DNA from 2 places in the Pseudomonas sp. AK-TSAG1-1 genome. Region 2 is predicted to be linked to the other one. Evidence: riboswitches for the same ligand, from Rfam matches in the RefSeq annotation. Region 2 holds a riboswitch; the other holds the start of a gene.
What was found. Region 2 has a riboswitch for cobalamin ahead of AC1UK9_RS15410 (CbtB domain-containing protein). Riboswitches for the same ligand answer to the same signal wherever they lie in the genome.

Region 1: another riboswitch for cobalamin. It lies ahead of cobO (cob(I)yrinic acid a,c-diamide adenosyltransferase); the one in region 2 lies ahead of AC1UK9_RS15410 (CbtB domain-containing protein).

The regions. Positions count from the first base shown of each region.
Region 1 covers NZ_CM165965.1:1,896,691-1,905,704, forward strand. The annotation lists gene hda (DnaA regulatory inactivator Hda) at 202-906, shown strand; gene AC1UK9_RS08680 (C40 family peptidase) at 1,132-1,749, shown strand; gene AC1UK9_RS08685 (C40 family peptidase) at 1,971-2,507, shown strand; gene AC1UK9_RS08690 (PQQ-dependent sugar dehydrogenase) at 2,598-3,911, opposite strand; gene AC1UK9_RS08695 (hypothetical protein) at 3,978-4,562, opposite strand; cobalamin riboswitch at 4,726-4,955, shown strand; gene cobO (cob(I)yrinic acid a,c-diamide adenosyltransferase) at 5,037-5,648, shown strand; gene AC1UK9_RS08705 (cobyrinic acid a,c-diamide synthase CobB) at 5,645-7,027, shown strand; gene bluB (5,6-dimethylbenzimidazole synthase) at 7,024-7,674, shown strand; gene cbiB (adenosylcobinamide-phosphate synthase CbiB) at 7,671-8,579, shown strand; gene cobD (threonine-phosphate decarboxylase CobD) at 8,572-9,014, shown strand, end outside.
Region 2 covers NZ_CM165965.1:3,480,902-3,489,915, reverse strand. The annotation lists gene nfuA (Fe-S biogenesis protein NfuA) at 1-182, shown strand, start outside; gene cobM (precorrin-4 C(11)-methyltransferase) at 326-1,072, opposite strand; gene AC1UK9_RS15420 (cobalamin biosynthesis protein) at 1,154-1,567, opposite strand; gene AC1UK9_RS15415 (CbtA family protein) at 1,564-2,265, opposite strand; gene AC1UK9_RS15410 (CbtB domain-containing protein) at 2,277-2,474, opposite strand; cobalamin riboswitch at 2,597-2,818, opposite strand; cobalamin riboswitch at 3,764-3,974, shown strand; gene cobW (cobalamin biosynthesis protein CobW) at 4,073-5,143, shown strand; gene cobN (cobaltochelatase subunit CobN) at 5,147-8,995, shown strand.

The DNA of each region.
Region 1 (9,014 bases), 1.6 Mb from region 2:
GGCATTGCGCCGGGTTGGCCCGTGTTTTGCGGTGGGTTTGCTCGGCATCGCGTCAGAGAAACTGTCATAAAACCAGCGCGTTAACGCAAACCTTTGATTTTGCTTGGAGTCTGTCGCATTGTGCGCTCAGCTTCACGGGTATAAACTTCGCAAACTTTACACAGAGGCCACTAACGGTTCCTTGAGAACTGTTCAGTCAGCATGAAACCGATTCAGCTGCCCCTAGGTGTGCGTCTGCGTGACGACGCCACCTTCATCAACTACTACCCAGGCGCCAATGCCGCTGCACTCGGCTATGTCGAGCGCCTATGCGAAGCCGACGCCGGCTGGACCGAAAGCCTGATCTACCTGTGGGGCAAGCATGGGGTAGGGCGTACGCATCTGTTGCAGGCGGCTTGCCTGCGGTTCGAACAGATGGGTGAACCGGCGGTATACCTGCCGCTGGCCGAGTTGATGGATCGCGGCATCGAAATTCTCGACAACCTTGAACAGTACGAACTGGTCTGCCTGGATGACCTGCAGGTGATTGCCGGCAAGCCGGACTGGGAAGAGGCGATGTTTCATCTGTTCAACCGTCTGCGTGACAGCGGTCGGCGCTTGCTGATCGCCGCGTCCACCTCGCCACGCGAGTTGCCGGTCAAGCTGGCCGACCTCAAATCGCGCCTGACCCTGGCGCTGATCTTCCAGATGCGTCCGCTCTCCGATGAAGACAAATTGCGCGCATTGCAATTGCGCGCTTCGCGTCGTGGTCTGCACCTGACCGATGAAGTCGGGCATTTTATTCTGACGCGTGGCACCCGCAGCATGAGTGCATTGTTCGACTTGCTCGAACAGCTCGATCAGGCTTCGTTGCAGGCACAACGCAAGCTGACAATTCCGTTTCTGAAAGAAACCCTTGGCTGGTAGTCAGCCCTTGAATTACGGGGCTTGCAGCAGGTTTCGACATATTTCAGGCGCCAGAAAATCCGCTTTTCCGCACAGGGTGCAGACCGCGTATCGATTCAAATGGGCTTAAGCGCTTAGATGTAAACGAGAAACCGGGAAGTCACAAAAAGATCGATTGAATTTGCAAATGAGGCCGATAGCGGGCATAGTCTCGGCTTCTTTACAACTTCAGCCACGGTCGTGCCCATGCTAAATCGCTTCGCACCCCTCGTGCCTCTCGCACTCGTCACCCTGTTGTTCGGTTGCGCTGCTCATTCTCCAGTTCAAGAGCAGCCTCAACAGGTTAAAAATTCTGCCACTGCCCAGTCTTCCGTTATTTATCAGGAAGAACTGGCCACCGAAAAAGAACTCGCCGATTTCAACGGCAAGAAGCCATACGAGCTTCCGGTTCTGGCCGACAGCATCCTTGAACGCGGCATGTCCCTGATCGGTACTCGTTACCGTTTCGGCGGTACCTCTGAAGCTGGTTTCGACTGCAGCGGTTTCATCGGTTACCTGTTCCGCGAAGAGGCCGGCATGAATCTGCCGCGCTCCACCCGCGAAATGATCAACGTGGATGCTCCTCTAGTCTCGCGCAGCAATCTGGAGCCGGGCGATCTGCTGTTCTTCGCCACCAACGGTCGTCGCGGTCGTGTGAGTCACGCCGGGATCTATCTGGGTGACAACCAGTTCATTCACTCCAGCAGTCGTCGTAGCGGCGGTGTTCGCATCGACAGCCTGGGTGACAGCTACTGGAGCAAGACTTTCATCGAAGCCAAACGCGCCCTCGCAATGGCACCGACTGTGGTCACCGCTCGCAAGTAATTCCCCGTTGTCGCCACGTCCGTGGCGACAAAAAAACGGCCACGGCAACGGAGTAGACCTAGACTTTACAAGGTGAAGTTAAAGTCTTACTTGAAGTTTGTCGTATAGCCGCTAGAATCCTGTATCTATATTGATGGCAAACCGCCTGCGTGCTCCGCAGGCGGTTTTGTTTTCTGTCCATCCGGCAGAGAAAGCCGCAGCCAGATCAGGGTGTTCTGTTTATGACGATGTCGGCCCGCCTTGCATTGATCTTCTTCGCAGCGCTGCTCAGCGCCTGCGCCAGTCGCACACCGCCGCCTGCGCCCGTCGTACGTGCCCCGGTAGTGTTCGGACCTTCCCAGTCGTTCTCGCCCGCCGCTGAAGACGTGCTGTTTCGCGCGCTCGGCCTGGTCGGCACGCCTTATCGCTGGGGCGGCAACACGCCGGATTCGGGTTTTGATTGCAGTGGTCTGATCGGTTTCGTTTACCGCGATGCGGCGGGTATCAATCTGCCGCGTTCGACGCGTGAACTGATCGTGATGCAGGCGCCGAATGTCGGCAAGGAAGGCTTGCAGACTGGCGACCTGATCTTCTTCGCCACCAACGGCGGCTCGCAAGTCAGCCATGCGGGGATCTACGTCGGAGAAGGGCGCTTCGTGCACGCGCCGGCAACCGGTGGCACGGTGAAGCTCGACAGCCTGTCGAAGGCGTACTGGCAGAAAGCGTATCTGAGCGCCAAACGGGTGTTGCAGCCTGAGCATCTGGCGCATAACCCGTAATTGCTGATGTTTTAAATGTGGGAGATTCTATGTTTGAGGGGAACCCTCAAACATAGAATCTCCCACATTTGTTATGTGCTGGACGCTAAATTATTTGGCGGACGACACCCGCCACACCTTGTTGCCCACATCGTCGGCCACCAGCAAACCGCCTTGCTGGTCGATCACCACGCCCACCGGGCGGCCCAGAGCGTTCTCGTCCTTGTCGAGGAAGCCAGTCAGCACATCGACCGGTGCTCCGTTCGGCTTGCCGGCGGCGAACGGTACGAAAATCACTTTATAGCCACTGTGCGGTTTGCGGTTCCATGAGCCATGCTGGCCAATGAACGCGCCTTCCTTGAATTGCGCCGGCAGGCTGTTGCCCTCGGCGAATGTCAGGCCCAGCGAGGCGGTGTGCGGGCCTACGGCGTAGTCCGGAGCAATGGCCTTGGCCACCAGATCGAGGTTTTGCGGTTTTACGCGCACATCCACATGCTGGCCGTAATAGCTGAAGGGCCAGCCATAGAAGCCGCCGTCCTTGACTGAGGTGATGTAGTCCGGCACCAGGTCGCTGCCGATCTCGTCACGCTCGTTGACCGCCGTCCACAGCGCGCCAGAGGTGGGCTCCCACGCGAGACCGTTGGGGTTGCGGATGCCCGAGGCGAAGATCCGGTGGTTGCCTGTGGCGCGATCCACTTCCCAGATCGCCGCGCGACCTTCCTCTTTATCCAAGCCGTTTTCGCCGACGTTGCTGTTCGAGCCAACGGTGACGTACAACTTGCTGCCGTCCTTGCTGGCGATGACGTTTTTGGTCCAGTGATGGTTCAGTGTGCCGCCTGGCAGGTCGGTGACTTTGATCGGCTGCGTCTTGATCTCGGTCGCGCCCGGCTCGTAGTGGAAGCGCAGCAAGCGATCAGTGTCGGCGACGTACAGATCGTTGCCGACCAGCGTCATGCCGAACGGCGAATTGAGATTCTGCAGAAAAACCGTGCGGGTCTCGGCCACGCCGTCGTGGTCGGCATCGCGCAGCAGGGTGATGCGATTCGGGCTCGGCACGCCGGCGCCAGCCTTGCCCATGACTTTCTTCATTACCCAGCCACGAATGCCACTGCTGTCGTCAGGCTTTGGCGGAGCATTGGTTTCCGCCACCAGCACGTCACCGTTGGGCAGCACGTAGAGCCAGCGCGGATGGTCGAGGCCTTCGGCAAATGCAGCGACTTGCGTACCAGCCACTGCGGTCGGTTTGCCGCCCGCAGGCCAGCCGATCGCCGGGGCGATGTTCACCGTCGGAATCAGGGTCTTGTTGGGTTCGGGCAGCTTCGGTGACGGGCCGGTGCCGTCGGAAACTTGCAGGCTGGAGGATTCACCGCAGGCGGCGAGCCCTCCGGCGAGGGCGATGAGGAGAGCGAGTTGGGTTTTGCGCATTACTGATCTTCCCTATGAATGCATGCCTAATCATAGAGGAGCCTGCGCACCCGATGGTTCAACCGCTCAGCCACGGGCCTCTTTGAACAGCACGGCGATTCCGGGGTGATAGTTGCCCGCTTCGCTGCGCAACTTGCGGTAGGCGTAGGGGAAATACCAGGCGACCGCGCAGCAGTGTTCCTTTTGCAGGTCGTCGACCATGTCCTGCAGCTCTTCGGGGCTGGCGCTGTGCTGGGCTTTTTGCGGCGCGACGAACAGGCAACCGAGTTTGAGGTCGCTGGCGAAGCTGATGCGTTTGGCGTCGCTGGTGATTTCCAGCAGGGCCTGGGTCAGGTTGAGGTTGCTGACTCGCGGCCAGCGCTGCGTGGCCTGGATGTAGGCGCGGTCTTCGGCGCCGGCGAGGAACAGGTGAGCGCGGGCATTGCGCTCGCCGTCCTCGTTCTGCTTGCGGGTGGCGGTGTCGCAAAGGGTCACCAGTTCGGCCATCCATGCCGCAGCGGAGAGCAATCCGAGATTGGCTTTCTCGTCATGCCAGTAAGGCGTGTCGTTGTCGCCGCGCACGGCGTTGTAGCGGTCGATACAGTCAAACCAGCGTTCAAGCACCGGGCGCAGGAACTCCAGGCGCGGGTTGCTGATGATCATGCCTTGCATCGTAATCATCCTTATTGTTGTGATGGGCTTTTTCGAGAAAAGCATGGCTCTTTGATATCACTTGTATCAGTGTGGCACAAGATTGGCGCCAGATAATTGATCGGCGGCAGTTATTCGCCCGACGGCCGCCTCTTTAATTGACGCTCCACCCCCAACCCTCTAACCTTCGCGGCTTGTTTCAGGTGCTCTGTGACGTGTGTCGACAGAGTGAAACAGGGAAGCCGGTGAGGGTTGTCTTCAGGCGAAGAACGATCGCGATCCCGGCGCTGCCCCCGCAACGGTAAATGAGTGAAAGCTGCGCATTGAGCCACTGTGTCGACAGACGCGGGAAGGCGCGCAGCCGGCGATTCGCCGCTCATGAGCCCGGAGACCGGCCTGATCCATCCAGCGGCATCACGGTGGGCGATGCCAGGCTTTTTGCCGTCTATTCTTGTGCCTGCCCGCCGTTATCCAGCCTCAACGGAGAGCTCCCCCATGACCGATTCCCCCGAGCGTGACGAACGCCATCTGGCGCGTATGCAGCGCAAAAAAGCCGTGATCGACGAACGCATCGCCAATTCGCCCGACGAGTGCGGCCTGGTGCTGGTGCTGACCGGCAATGGCAAAGGCAAAAGCAGCTCGGCGTTCGGCATGCTTGCCCGCGCCATGGGCCACGGCATGCAGTGCGGCGTGGTGCAGTTCATCAAGGGGCGCAACAGCACCGGCGAAGAACTGTTCTTCCGGCGCTTCCCCGAGCAAGTGCGCTTTCACGTGATGGGCGAGGGCTTCACCTGGGAAACCCAGGACCGGCAGCGTGACATTGCTGCCGCCGAAGCCGCGTGGGCAGTCTCCCGCGAGCTGCTGCGCGATCCGTCGATCGGTCTGGTGGTGCTGGATGAACTGAACATCGCCCTCAAGCATGGCTACCTCGACCTGGATCAGGTGCTCAGCGATTTGCAGGCGCGTCCGCCAATGCAGCACGTGATCGTCACCGGTCGTGCGGCCAAGCCGGAAATGATCGAGATGGGTGACACCGTCACCGAAATGGGCATGCTCAAACACGCCTTTCAGGCAGGCATCAAAGCGCAGAAAGGCGTCGAACTTTGAATCAACCACGTCACTGCCCGGCGGTGCTGATTGCCGCGCCGGCCTCCGGTCAGGGCAAGACCACCGTCACCGCCGCACTCGCGCGTTTGCATCGCAATCAGGGGCGCAAGGTGCGCGTCTTCAAATGTGGCCCGGACTTCCTCGACCCGATGATTCTCGAGCGCGCCAGCGGTGCGCCGGTGTATCAACTGGACATGTGGATGGTCGGCGAGCAGGAAAGCCGGCGTCTGTTGTGGGAGGCCGCCGCCGAGGCGGATCTGATTCTGATCGAAGGCGTGATGGGCCTGTTCGACGGTACGCCTTCGAGTGCCGATCTGGCGCGACACTTTGGTGTGCCGGTGCTCGGGGTGATCGACGGTACTGCGATGGCCCAGACCTTTGGCGCCCTGGCGCTGGGGCTGGCGCGCTATCAGCCGGACTTGCCGTTTGCCGGCGTGCTCGCCAACCGCGTCGGCACCTTGCGTCACGCGCAACTGCTCGAGGGCAGCCTCACCGAAGGCTTGCGCTGGTACGGTGCGCTGTCCCGCGAAACGGGGATCGAGTTGCCGAGCCGCCATCTCGGACTGGTGCAAGCCAGTGAACTGAATGACCTGGATTTACGTCTCGACGCGGCCGCCGAAGCTTTGGCCAGCAGTTGCGAGGTAGCGCTGCCACCGGCCGTGGAATTCGCCGCGCCTGAAGTGATCCCCGCTGAACCGTTGCTCGCAGGTGTGCGCATTGCTGTCGCACGCGATGAAGCCTTTGCCTTCACCTACGGCGCCAGCCTCGACTTGCTGCGCGCGATGGGCGCCGAGTTGAGCTTCTTCTCGCCGATTCGCGATACGCAGTTGCCTGAGGCTGACAGCCTGTATCTGCCGGGCGGTTATCCGGAATTGCACCATGTCGCGTTGGCGCAAAATACTGCGATGCTTGAGGCGATCCGTGCGCACCACGCCGCCGGCAAACCATTGCTCGCCGAGTGTGGCGGCATGCTCTATCTACTCGATTCGTTGACTGACGTCGAAGGCGCCCGCGCTGAGCTGGTCGGGCTGCTGCGCGGTGATGCGGTGATGCAAAAGCGTCTGGCAGCACTGGCGCTGCAAGCGGTGGATCTGCCGGAAGGTTCGTTGCGCGGCCACACCTATCACCATTCCCTGACCACCACTGAACTGACGCCGATTGCCCGGGGCCTGAGCCCCAATGGCGGGCGCGGAGCGGAGGCGGTGTATCGCGAGGGACGGATGACGGCGTCGTACGTGCACTTTTATTTTCCGTCGAATCCGACTGCGATTGCCGCATTGTTTGCACCGGATCTCGAGGCCGCTTTCGCGAGCAAGTCCGCTCCCGCATTGGATCACCCAACCCCTGTGGGAGCGGGCTTGCTCGCGAAGAGGCCATGAGCGACAACGCATTTTCCGAAGGCGAGCGCCAAGCGGTCTACCGAGCCATCGCCGAACGCCGCGACATGCGCCACTTCACCGGTGGCACGGTCGAGCCTCAATTGCTGCGGCGTCTGCTTGAGGCCGCACATCAGGCGCCCAGCGTCGGCCTGATGCAGCCTTGGCGTTTCATCCGCATCAGCGACCGTGCCTTGCGCGGGCAGATCCAGAACCTCGTCGAAGAAGAACGCATCCGCACAGCCATTGCCCTCGGCGAGCGCAGCGACGAGTTCATGAAGCTCAAGGTCGAAGGCATCAACGATTGCGCCGAAGTGCTGGTCGCGGCGCTGATGGATGATCGCGAACGGCACATTTTCGGGCGTCGTACGCTGCCGGAAATGGACATGGCGTCGTTGTCCTGCGCGATCCAGAACCTGTGGCTGGCGTCCCGTGCCGAAGGACTGGGCATGGGCTGGGTCTCGCTGTTCGAGCCGCAGGCGCTGGCCGATCTGCTGCAACTGCCGGTCGGGGCCAAGCCGTTGGCGGTGTTGTGCCTGGGCCCGGTCAAGGAATTCTATCCGGCGCCGATGCTGGTACTCGAAGGGTGGGCGCAGGCGCGTCCGCTCAATGAGTTGCTGTATGAAAATTATTGGGGAGTGAGTCAATGAGTGTGGCGTTGTTGAGTGTCGCTGCAGTCGCGCTGGATGCGCTGCTGGGTGAACCGAAACGCTGGCATCCGCTGGTGGCGTTCGGCAATTTCGCCGGGCGCATCGAGCGACGTTTCAATGCGGGCGGCCGTGGCTGGCGCAGTCACGGAGTCACCGCTTGGGTGATCGCGGTGCTGCCGCTGACGTTGCTCGCCACCGCATTTTCCTGGGCGCCTTACGTGGGCTGGATCGTCGAGATTCTTGCGCTGTATTGCGCCCTGGGCATGCGCAGTCTTGGCGAACACGTCGAGCCTGTGGCCAAAGCCTTGCGCAGTGAAGATCTGGAAGAGGCGCGCAAGCGCGTCGGCTATCTGGTCAGCCGCCAGACCAGCGAACTGGACAGCACAGCCGTCGCCCGTGCCGCTACCGAGTCGGTGCTGGAAAACGGCAGTGATGCGGTGTTCGCTGCGCTGTTCTGGTTTGTCGTGGCCGGTGCGCCGGGCGTGGTGCTCTATCGCTTGAGCAACACGCTCGATGCAATGTGGGGTTATCGCAACGAACGTTTCGAGCGTTTCGGCTGGTGTGCGGCAAAAATCGATGACGTGCTCAACTACATTCCTGCACGGCTGGTGGCACTGACCTACGCGCTGTTGGGCAACACCCGGCTCGCCTGGAAATGCTGGCGCACCCAGGCGCCGAAATGGGACAGCCCCAATGCCGGTCCGGTGATGGCTGCCGGTGCCGGTGCGCTGAATGTCGAGCTGGGCGGCCCGGCGATCTATCACGGTGAGCTGCACGACCGTCCGCAGCTGGGCGAAGGTGCGCCGGCGGATGCCGATTCGATTGATCGCGGCTGGCAATTGGTCCAGCGCGGGGTATGGTTATGGCTGCTGATTCTCTGCGTGGGGGCTGAATTCTATGCTTGAGCACGGTGGCCGGCTGCGCAAGGCTGCACTCGATTACGGTATTGCCGAAGCCGACTGGCTCGACCTGTCCAGTGGCCTTGCGCCGTGGCCGTTTGCGGTTCCGGAAATTCCGTTGCGCGCTTGGGCGCGTCTGCCGGAAACCGACGATGGCCTGGAGCAGGCCGCGTGCGATTACTACGGCGCCTCCCAGGTGTTGCCGGTGGCCGGCTCGCAGATGGCGATCCAGTTGCTGCCGCGTTTGCGCCGTGCCGGCAAGGTCGGCGTGTTGTCACCGTGTTATGCCGAGCACGCCGAAGCCTGGCGCCGCAGTGGTTACATCGTGCGGGAAGTGCTGGAGCAGGAGGTCGAATTTTTTCTCGACAGCCTCGACGTGCTGGTCGTGGTCAATCCGAACAATCCGACCGGCCTGAGCCTGACCCCGGCGCGACTGCTGGA
Region 2 (9,014 bases):
TGATCGATGTGGTCGAGGACGGCATCGCCGTGCTCCAGTTCGGCGGTGGATGCCAAGGCTGCGGCCAGGCCGACGTGACCCTGAAGGAAGGTATCGAGCGCACTCTGCTCGAGCGTATTCCTGAACTAAAGGGTGTGCGCGACGTGACCGACCACACGCAGAAAGAAAACGCCTACTACTAAGGTGTTCGCTGCGGACATAAAAAACGGCGCCCCGTGAGCGCCGTTTTTTTTGCGTGAAATTCAATCACGCCTTCGCGATCAAGCCCGCCCCCACATGTGATCGCATTGCAAATGTGGGGGCGGGCTGGCTTGCGAAAGGGCCGTCATGGGCGATAAAGATGCGCATGCCCCGCGCGATACAGCGATGACTCGCTGAACACCTCACTGCCCAGCACTCGTCCAACCAGAATCAACGCCGTGCGCCGAAACCCCTTGGCCTGCACCTTCGCGGCAATATCCTCCAGTGTCCCCACCACCCAGTCCTGATCCGGCCAAGTCGCGCGGTGAATCACCGCAATCGGGCAATCCGCGCCGTAATGCGGCAGCAGTTCGGCGATGATTTTCTCCAGGTGATTGACCCCCAGATGAATCGCCATGGTCGCGCCATGCTGCGCCAGATTCCCCAGTTCTTCGCCGGCCGGCATTGCAGTCTTGTCGGCGTAACGGGTCAGAATCACGCTTTGCGAGATGTCCGGAAGGGTCAGTTCTGCACCCAGCAGTGCCGCGCACGCCGCCGTTGCGGTAACGCCAGGGATGATTTCGAACGCAATATTCAACTCACGCAAATAGCGAATCTGCTCGCCAATCGCGCCATACAGGCTCGGATCGCCGGAGTGCACCCGTGCCACATCCTGCCCCTTGGCGTGGGCGGATTTGATCAATTCGATGATCTGCTCCAAGTGCAATTCGGCGCTGTTGACCACGATTTCGGCCTGATGCCCCTCCAGCACAGCGGTCGGGACCAGCGAGCCTGCGTAGATGATCACAGGGCAGCTGCGAATCAGTCGCTGGCCTTTGACAGTGATCAATTCCGGGTCGCCGGGGCCGGCGCCGATGAAGTAGACGGTCATGAAGAAATCCTGTGAAAAACGGGGCAGGGCAAGGCTTCAGATGAAGATTGCTCATGATCAAAGAGGGGGATTATCGGGATTTTACGCAGCGCCGGCCAATGCCAACGTGGCCTGGGCGTATTTTTGCCGGGAAATCAGCAGTTTTGCCGGCGCCTGAATCAGCTGTTCGGCGAGGGCCAGCGCAGCACTTTCGGCAACGCCGTAGCATCCGGTACGTTCGTAGGCGATCTGTGAATGATGGCTCAGACGCTGCTGATAACTCGCCAGTTCTACGCTGCTGAAATACAACAGCGGCAGTGCCAGTTGGGCGGCGAGTTCCTGTAAACCGGGCTCATCACGCTTCAAGTCGATACTGGCCAGGGCCTTGACCGCTAAAAGGTCGATGCGATGCGCCTGCAAGGCCTGGTCGAGCAACGCGCGCAGCGTGCTGGCCGGGCAGCCGCGCTGGCAGCCCAGGCCGACCACGAAGGTCGGCGCTGCGCTGTCATCGGTCATGCGTGGTACTGACCATCGCTTTTGCGGCGGAACAACCAGGCGCTGATCAGGCCCAAAGCCAGCCAGAACGCCACGTTGGTCAACTGCGAAGCGATTTTGAACTGAGCTTCCAGCGCCTCGGGTGCCAGCATCGAATGCACCTCCGGCTGCGGGGCGCCGATCACATGCGGTACGGCCAGGATTGCCACGCCCAGCAGCTTCATCAGCCAGTGACGGCTGAACACGATCAGGGCCAGGCCGACAGCGGTCGAGGCGGCCGTGCCGATCCACCACATCTGGCGCGAAGCCAGATCGGCTGCAGCGGTACCCGGCAGTTCAGGCGGCAGGCCGAGGGTCGGTGCAAGCACGAAGGTCGCGTAACCGGCCAGGCCCCAGAGCAGGCCTTGCGAGGTTTTGGTCGGTGCACGCAGGGTGTAAAGGCCCGCGAGCATCAGGGCGAAACCGACGGCCACCACCAGATTGCCTCCGGTGGTCGAGACTACGCGCTGCCAGCCGTCTTCCGGCTCCCAGGCTTGTGCGTCGTGGGTGTGCCCGGCCATGGCGCCTTCGGCATGTTCATGAACGGCGACAGGTTCGGCTTTTTCGAAGGTTTCCGCCTGCAGAATCAACGGCGAGACCCAGAAACTTTGCAACAGGGTGAGGAGCAGGGCAGCCAGCAGGCCGGTGAACCCTGCGGTTTGCGCAATTCGCTTGATCATGTCGAAAGGTCTCAGTGGCACGGAAACGCGGCGCTGTGGCGGGTATCGTGGGCGGCGTTGTGCACCGCTTCGATGTGCGAGAAACCGGCGAAGTAGACGAGGCTGGCACCCAGGATCGAGGCAAAGATCGCCGCAGTCAGGCGTTGGCTCAACGTGGCGGTGCTGGAGATTTTATCGGTGTTGCTGCCGGTGCTGCTGATGATCGACATGGCGCTTCCCTCTGGAGTGTCAGCGGGTGAATAGAGCGCATGAAGACCCCTGCGAGTCGGGCACGCAGAGGTTCGAACAGCGCCCGCCCACCGCGGGTTTGTTATGTTCAGCGACGCACAATGCGCACTGTGTGTTGCGGGCCGGTCTCCGGGCTCACGAGGGGTTGGCGTCAGGCCGACCTGCAAGCATCACCTTCCCATGCCGTACTGGCACAGTGGATCTGACGCTTCGCTCGCTTACCGTTGCGGGGGCAGCACCGGACTGACATGGGCTTGAGTAAAGCACATGATTCACCGGTTTCCCGTTTCACCCTGTGAAGGGCACCCGTAACAAGTTGTGTAGGAGACCATGGGTTGGGGAATTTAGTCAATTTTGTGGGTGGATCCGGTGCTGCGGTAACGGCCGCTTAGGGTTCCGCCCTGACGGCGGGTCACTTTTGGCAAACGCCCCAAAAGTAACCAAAAGGTCTATGCCCTGACGTTCGGCCCTCGCCTAGGCTCGGGTTCCTTCGCTCCGGGATTGATCCTGGGGCATCGCCTACGGTTTGCTTCGCTGCACCTCCTCTCGATGTGTTTGGCTGCGCCAAACGGTCGCTGCGCTCCCACCCCCGGATCAATCCCTCCACTCAGCCTGCCGGCGGGTCTTGAGATCAAAAGCTTTACTCGAGCTAACGCTCATCGTGTTGAGTGGGGCGGCTTCGCCGCATGGGGGGCACGAATTAAAATTGTGGGAGCTGGCCTGCCAGCGATGGCGGCCTCACGGCCGACCAATCTTTAACTGAGCACACCCGATCCCACTGTGGGAGCGGGCTTGCTCGCGAAGGCGGTCCGCCAACCAACTAACTCCAACTGAACACACCTAATCCCCTGTGGGAACTGCCGAAGGCTGTGATCTTTTGATCTGGATCTGGATCTGGATCTGGATCTGGATCTGGATCTGGATCTGGCTCCGGCTTTTGATGTTGCCTTTGATCTCAAAGCCCCATCGGCAGGCCGAGCGAAGGTGTCCATCAGGGGGGAGGCGCGCAGCGCCATGCGGCGAAGCCGCATACATCGAGAGGAGGTGCAGCGAAGCAAACCGTAGGCGATGCCCCCTGATGGACACCGTAGCGAGGGAACACTGAGCCTAGGCGAAGTGCCGTACGCCGGGGCAAAGCCTTTTGGTTCCTTTTTGGCGTTTGAAAAAGGGACTCGCTGTAAGAGCGAAACCGCCAGCGGCAGCACCCGAAGCAACGGATATGCCCCCAATCCCAAAATCCACCAACCATTGACCCATCCCAATACCCTGCGTAGCCTTGCGCTTTCGAGGTTCTTCGGCCCACGCCGAAGCTAAGAAGGGAACGCGGTCCAAGCCGCGGCTGCCCCCGCAACTGTGAACGGTGCTGTTCGCTGCCACGCCACTGCCAACTCAATCCAGAGCCAGCGGGAAGGCGCAGCGAATGCCAGGCCCAAAGCCTGAACACCGTCAGCCAGGAGACCTGCCTCGTGACAGATTTCTCACTACAACCGGGCGGGGTGATCCGGTGGCGAATTCTTCCGCGCGCTCGGTCGCAGCGGATCTCGTCCCGTATGCCCGCCACCTTGCCAAAGGGCATCCGATGAAAACACTGGCCAAACTCCCTGTCACCATCGTCACCGGTTTCCTCGGCTCGGGCAAAACCACCTTGCTGCGACACATGCTCGACAACGCTCAGGGCCGCCGCATCGCGGTGATCGTCAACGAGTTCGGCGAACTGGGCATCGACGGTGAAATCCTCAAGCAATGCACCATCGGCTGCACCGAAGAAGAAGCCACCGGCCGCGTCTACGAACTGGCCAACGGCTGCCTGTGCTGCACGGTGCAGGAAGAATTCTTCCCGGTGATGCGCGAACTGGTCGCCCGTCGCGGTGATCTCGACCACATCCTGATCGAAACCTCCGGTCTGGCCCTGCCGAAACCGCTGGTCCAAGCTTTCCAGTGGCCGGAAATCCGCAGTGCCTGCACCGTTGACGCGGTGATTACCGTGGTCGACAGCCCGGCGGTGGCTGCCGGCACCTTCGCCGCGTTTCCGGATCAGGTCGATGCCCAGCGCAAACTCGACCCGAACCTTGATCACGAGTCGCCGCTGCACGAACTGTTCGCCGACCAACTGGCCAGCGCCGATCTGGTGATCCTTAACAAGGCCGACCAGACCAGCCCTGAAGACCTCGCTCGCGTACGTCTGGAAGTCGCTGAAGAGCTGCCGCCAGCGGTGAAAATCATCGAAGCCAGCAACGGCCGTCTGCCACTGGACGTGTTGATTGGCCTTGGCGCGGGTTCCGAAGAGCACATCGACAGCCGCCACAGCCATCACGATCACCACCACGACGGTGATGACGACCACGATGACCACGATCATGACGCTTTCGATTCGATCTCCATCGAACTGCCGCAAGCCGATGAAAGCTTGCTGCTCGATGCACTGACGCAGCTGGTGGTTCAGCACGGCATTCTGCGCGTCAAAGGCTTCGCGGCGATCCCGAACAAGCCGATGCGCCTGCTGATTCAAGGCGTGGGCACGCGTTTCGACAAGCACTTCGACCGTCAGTGGGGCACCGATGAAGCGCGCGTCACGCGCCTGGTGCTGATCGGCCAGGAACTCGACGCCGCGCAACTCGAAGCGCAACTGCGCGCCGCGCTCAGCGTTTAAGCCATGCACCTGCTCAGGACCCAGCCCGGCGGTTTCGTGTCGGATGACAATATTGCCGACCTTGGACAAACCCCCGCCGAGCTGGTGATCCTGTGCAGCGGCGATTCCAGCCTGGCGCTGCTCGCCGAAGCTGCGCAGCAATTGCCCGAGGATTACCCGAGTCTGCGCCTGGCCAATCCCATGCAGGTGCAGAATCACGCTTCGGTCGATCTGTATGTCGATGAGGTGCTGCGTCACGCCAAGGTGATCCTGATTTCGTTGCACGGCGGCATTGCCTATTGGCGTTATGGCGTCGAGCGGCTGGTGGAGCTGGCTGAGCGCGGTGTGCAGGTGATTCTGGTGCCTGGCGATGACCGTCCCGACCCTGAACTCAGCGACTTGAGCACCGTGCCCGCCGAGGATCGCGACCGCCTCTGGCAGTTCCTGCGTCAGGGCGGCATGGGCAATGCGCTGGACTTCTTCCATTGCCTGGCCAACCGCTGGCTGGCGCGGGACTACGCCTGGGACGAGCCGCAAGCGCTGCCGCGTACGGCGATTTACCAGCCACAGAAAAACTCCGCTGCGCTGAGCGACTGGCAAGCCGAATGGCTGCCCGGTCAACCGGTCGCGGCGGTGTTGTTTTATCGCTCGCATTTGCAGGCGGCCAACACTGCGTTCATCGATGTGTTCTGCCAGCGCTTGCAGGCGGCGGGGCTCAATCCGCTGCCAATCGCAGTTGCCAGTCTGAAAGAGCCGGGCTGCCTGAGCGTGGTCGAGGATTGGCTGGACGAGGTCGAGGCGGCGGTGATTCTCAACACCACCGGGTTCGCGCAATCCAGCCCGGAAGCCCCACATCTGCGGCCGTTCCGGCGCAATATTCCGGTGATTCAGGCGATCTGCGCGCAGGACAACGAGCCTGGCTGGCGCGACAGCGAGCAGGGCCTCGGACCACGCGATCTGGCGATGCACATCGCCTTGCCGGAACTCGACGGGCGCATCATCAGCCGGCCGATCAGCTTCAAGGATCTGGCCTGGCGCAGTGAGCGCAGTCAGTCCGACGTGGTCTGCTACCGGGCGCAACCGGAGCGCATGGATTTCGTCGCCGAACTGGCCCGGCGCTGGAGCGATCTGGCGCGGGTGCCGAACGCGGAAAAACGCATCGCACTGATCCTCGCCAACTACCCGACCCGCGACGGTCGTATCGGCAACGGTGTCGGCCTCGACACCCCGGCCGCGGCTTTGAATATCTTGCGTGCGTTGCAGGCTGAAGGCTTTCCGCTGACGGCTCAGTTGCCGGACAGCGGCACTGCGCTGATCCAGCAATTGCTCGGTGGCGTCAGCAACGACCTCGACAGCATCGATTTGCGCCCGTGCCAGCAAAGCCTGGCGATGGACGCTTATCTGGCGATGTTCAATGCACTGCCGCAAGCCAATCGTGCGGCAGTGCTGGAACGTTGGGGCGCTCCGCAAGACGATCCGATGTGCCGTGACGGGCGGATGATGATCGCCGGTCTGCGCTTTGGCCTGACCTTTGTCGGCATTCAACCGGCGCGCGGTTATCAGGTCGATCCGAGTGCGGTGTATCACGACCCGGATCTGGTGCCGCCCCACGGCTATCTGGCGTTCTACTTCTGGCTGCGCAACACCTACGGCGCGCACGCGGTGATTCACGTCGGCAAGCACGGTAACCTCGAATGGCTGCCGGGCAAGGGCGTCGGCCTTTCGCAAAACTGCTGGCCGGACGCGCTGCTCGGGCCGCTGCCGAACATCTATCCGTTTATCGTCAATGACCCGGGTGAGGGCGCACAGGCCAAACGACGCACGCAAGCGGTGATCATCGACCACCTGATGCCGCCGCTGACCCGTGCCGAAACCTACGGCCCGCTGCGCAATCTGGAACTGTTGGCCGACGAATATTACGAAGCCCAACTGCTCGACCCGCGCCGCGCCCGCGAGCTGCAGCGCGACATCCTGCAACTGGTGCGCGAGACGCAGATCGACCGTGAACTGCAACTCGACGCCGGCCTGGACAGCGACGCCGACGCAGCGATCTGGCTACCGCGGCTGGACACCTATCTGTGTGACCTGAAGGAATCGCAGATTCGCGATGGCCTGCACATTTTCGGTGAGTCACCGACCGGACGTTTGCGCATCGACACGTTGCTGGCGCTGCTGCGCATTCCGCGTGGCGACGGCAAGGGCGCACAGTCGAGTTTGCTGCGGGCTGTGGCGAAAGCCTTTGAGCTGGGGTTTGATCCGCTGGATTGTGCGTTGGCCGAGCCGTGGAATGGCCCGCGTCCGCAGGCGCTGCAAAACGTCAGCGATGAAATCTGGCGCAGCGCCGGCGATACCCGCGAACGCCTCGAACTGTTCGCCACCCAACTGATCGCCCAGGCACTCCAAATCCCCTGTGGGAGCGAGCCTGCTCGCGAAAGCGGTGTTTCAGCCGACATTGATTTATCTGACCCACCGCCATCGCGAGCAGGCTCACTCCGACAGGATCCGCGTTGGGCTGAAGTCAGCGTAATCATTGAGAACCTGCGCGAAGTCGTCGCCCCGCGTCTCGACGCCTGCGGCCCCGCCGAAATGCGTGGCTTGCTCGATGCGCTGAACGGCCGCTTCGTCCCTGCCGGCCCAAGCGGCGCGCCGAGCCGTGGCCGTCTCGACGTGCTGCCCACCGGGCGCAACTTCTACTCGGTGGACGTGCGCAACCTGCCGACCACCACCGCGTGGCGCATCGGTTTTCAGTCCGCCACGCTGATTCTCGAACGGCACCTGCAGGATCACGGCGATCACCTGCGCCAGCTCGGCCTGTCGGTGTGGGGCACCGCGACCATGCGCACCGGCGGCGACGACATCGCCCAGGCCATGGCGCTGATGGGCGTGCGTCCGGTGTGGGCTACCGGCAGTCAGCGCGTTGATGACTTTGAAATTCTGCCGCTGAGTCTGCTGGACCGGCCACGGGTCGATGTGACGTTGCGGGTCTCCGGGTTCTTCCGCGATGCCTTTGCCAACCTGATCCGCCTGTTCGACGCGGCCGTGCAAGCGGTGGCAGCACTGGACGAACCCGACGATCTCAACCCGCTGGCGGCGAAAGTGCGTGCCGAGCGCGAGGCTCTGCTGCAATCGGGGCTGGATGAAGACGCGGCGCGGCGCCAGGCCGGTTGGCGGATCTTCGGCGCTAAACCCGGAGCGTACGGCGCGGGTGTGCAGGGCGCCATCGATGGACGTCTATGGCAGAGCCGCGAGGATCTGGCCGAGGTCTATCTGAATTGGGGCGCCTACGCATACGGTGGGTCCGACGAGGGCACCGCCGCCCGCGAGCAGTTCGTCCAGCGCCTGAGCCAGGTGCAGGCTGTGCTGCAAAACCAGGACAATCGCGAGCATGACTTGCTCGATTCCAACGACTATTACCAGTTCCAGGGCGGCATGCTCGCGGCGGTGGAAACCTTGCGCGGGGAAGCGGCGGCCAGTTATCACGGCGATCACAGCCAACCGGATCTGCCGAAAATCCGCACCCTGAAAGAAGAACTGAATCGGGTGATCCGCTCGCGGGCGGCCAATCCGAAATGGATCGACGGGGTCAAGCGCCACGGCTATAAAGGCGCGTTCGAACTGGCAGCGACGGTCGATAACCTGTTCGCCTTCGATGCCACCACGCAACTGATCGACGATCATCAGTATGCGTTGCTGGCCGACGCCTATTTGCTCGACCCGGCGACCCGCGACTTTGTCCGCGAGCACAATCCGCATGCGCTGCGCGACATGACCGAGCGCATGCTGGAAGCGCAACAGCGCGGAATGTGGCAGGAACCCGGCGCCTATAAAGAGGCCCTCGAAAACCTGCTGCTGGATATAGAAGAAGACACCTGATGCGCTGTAAATCAACTGT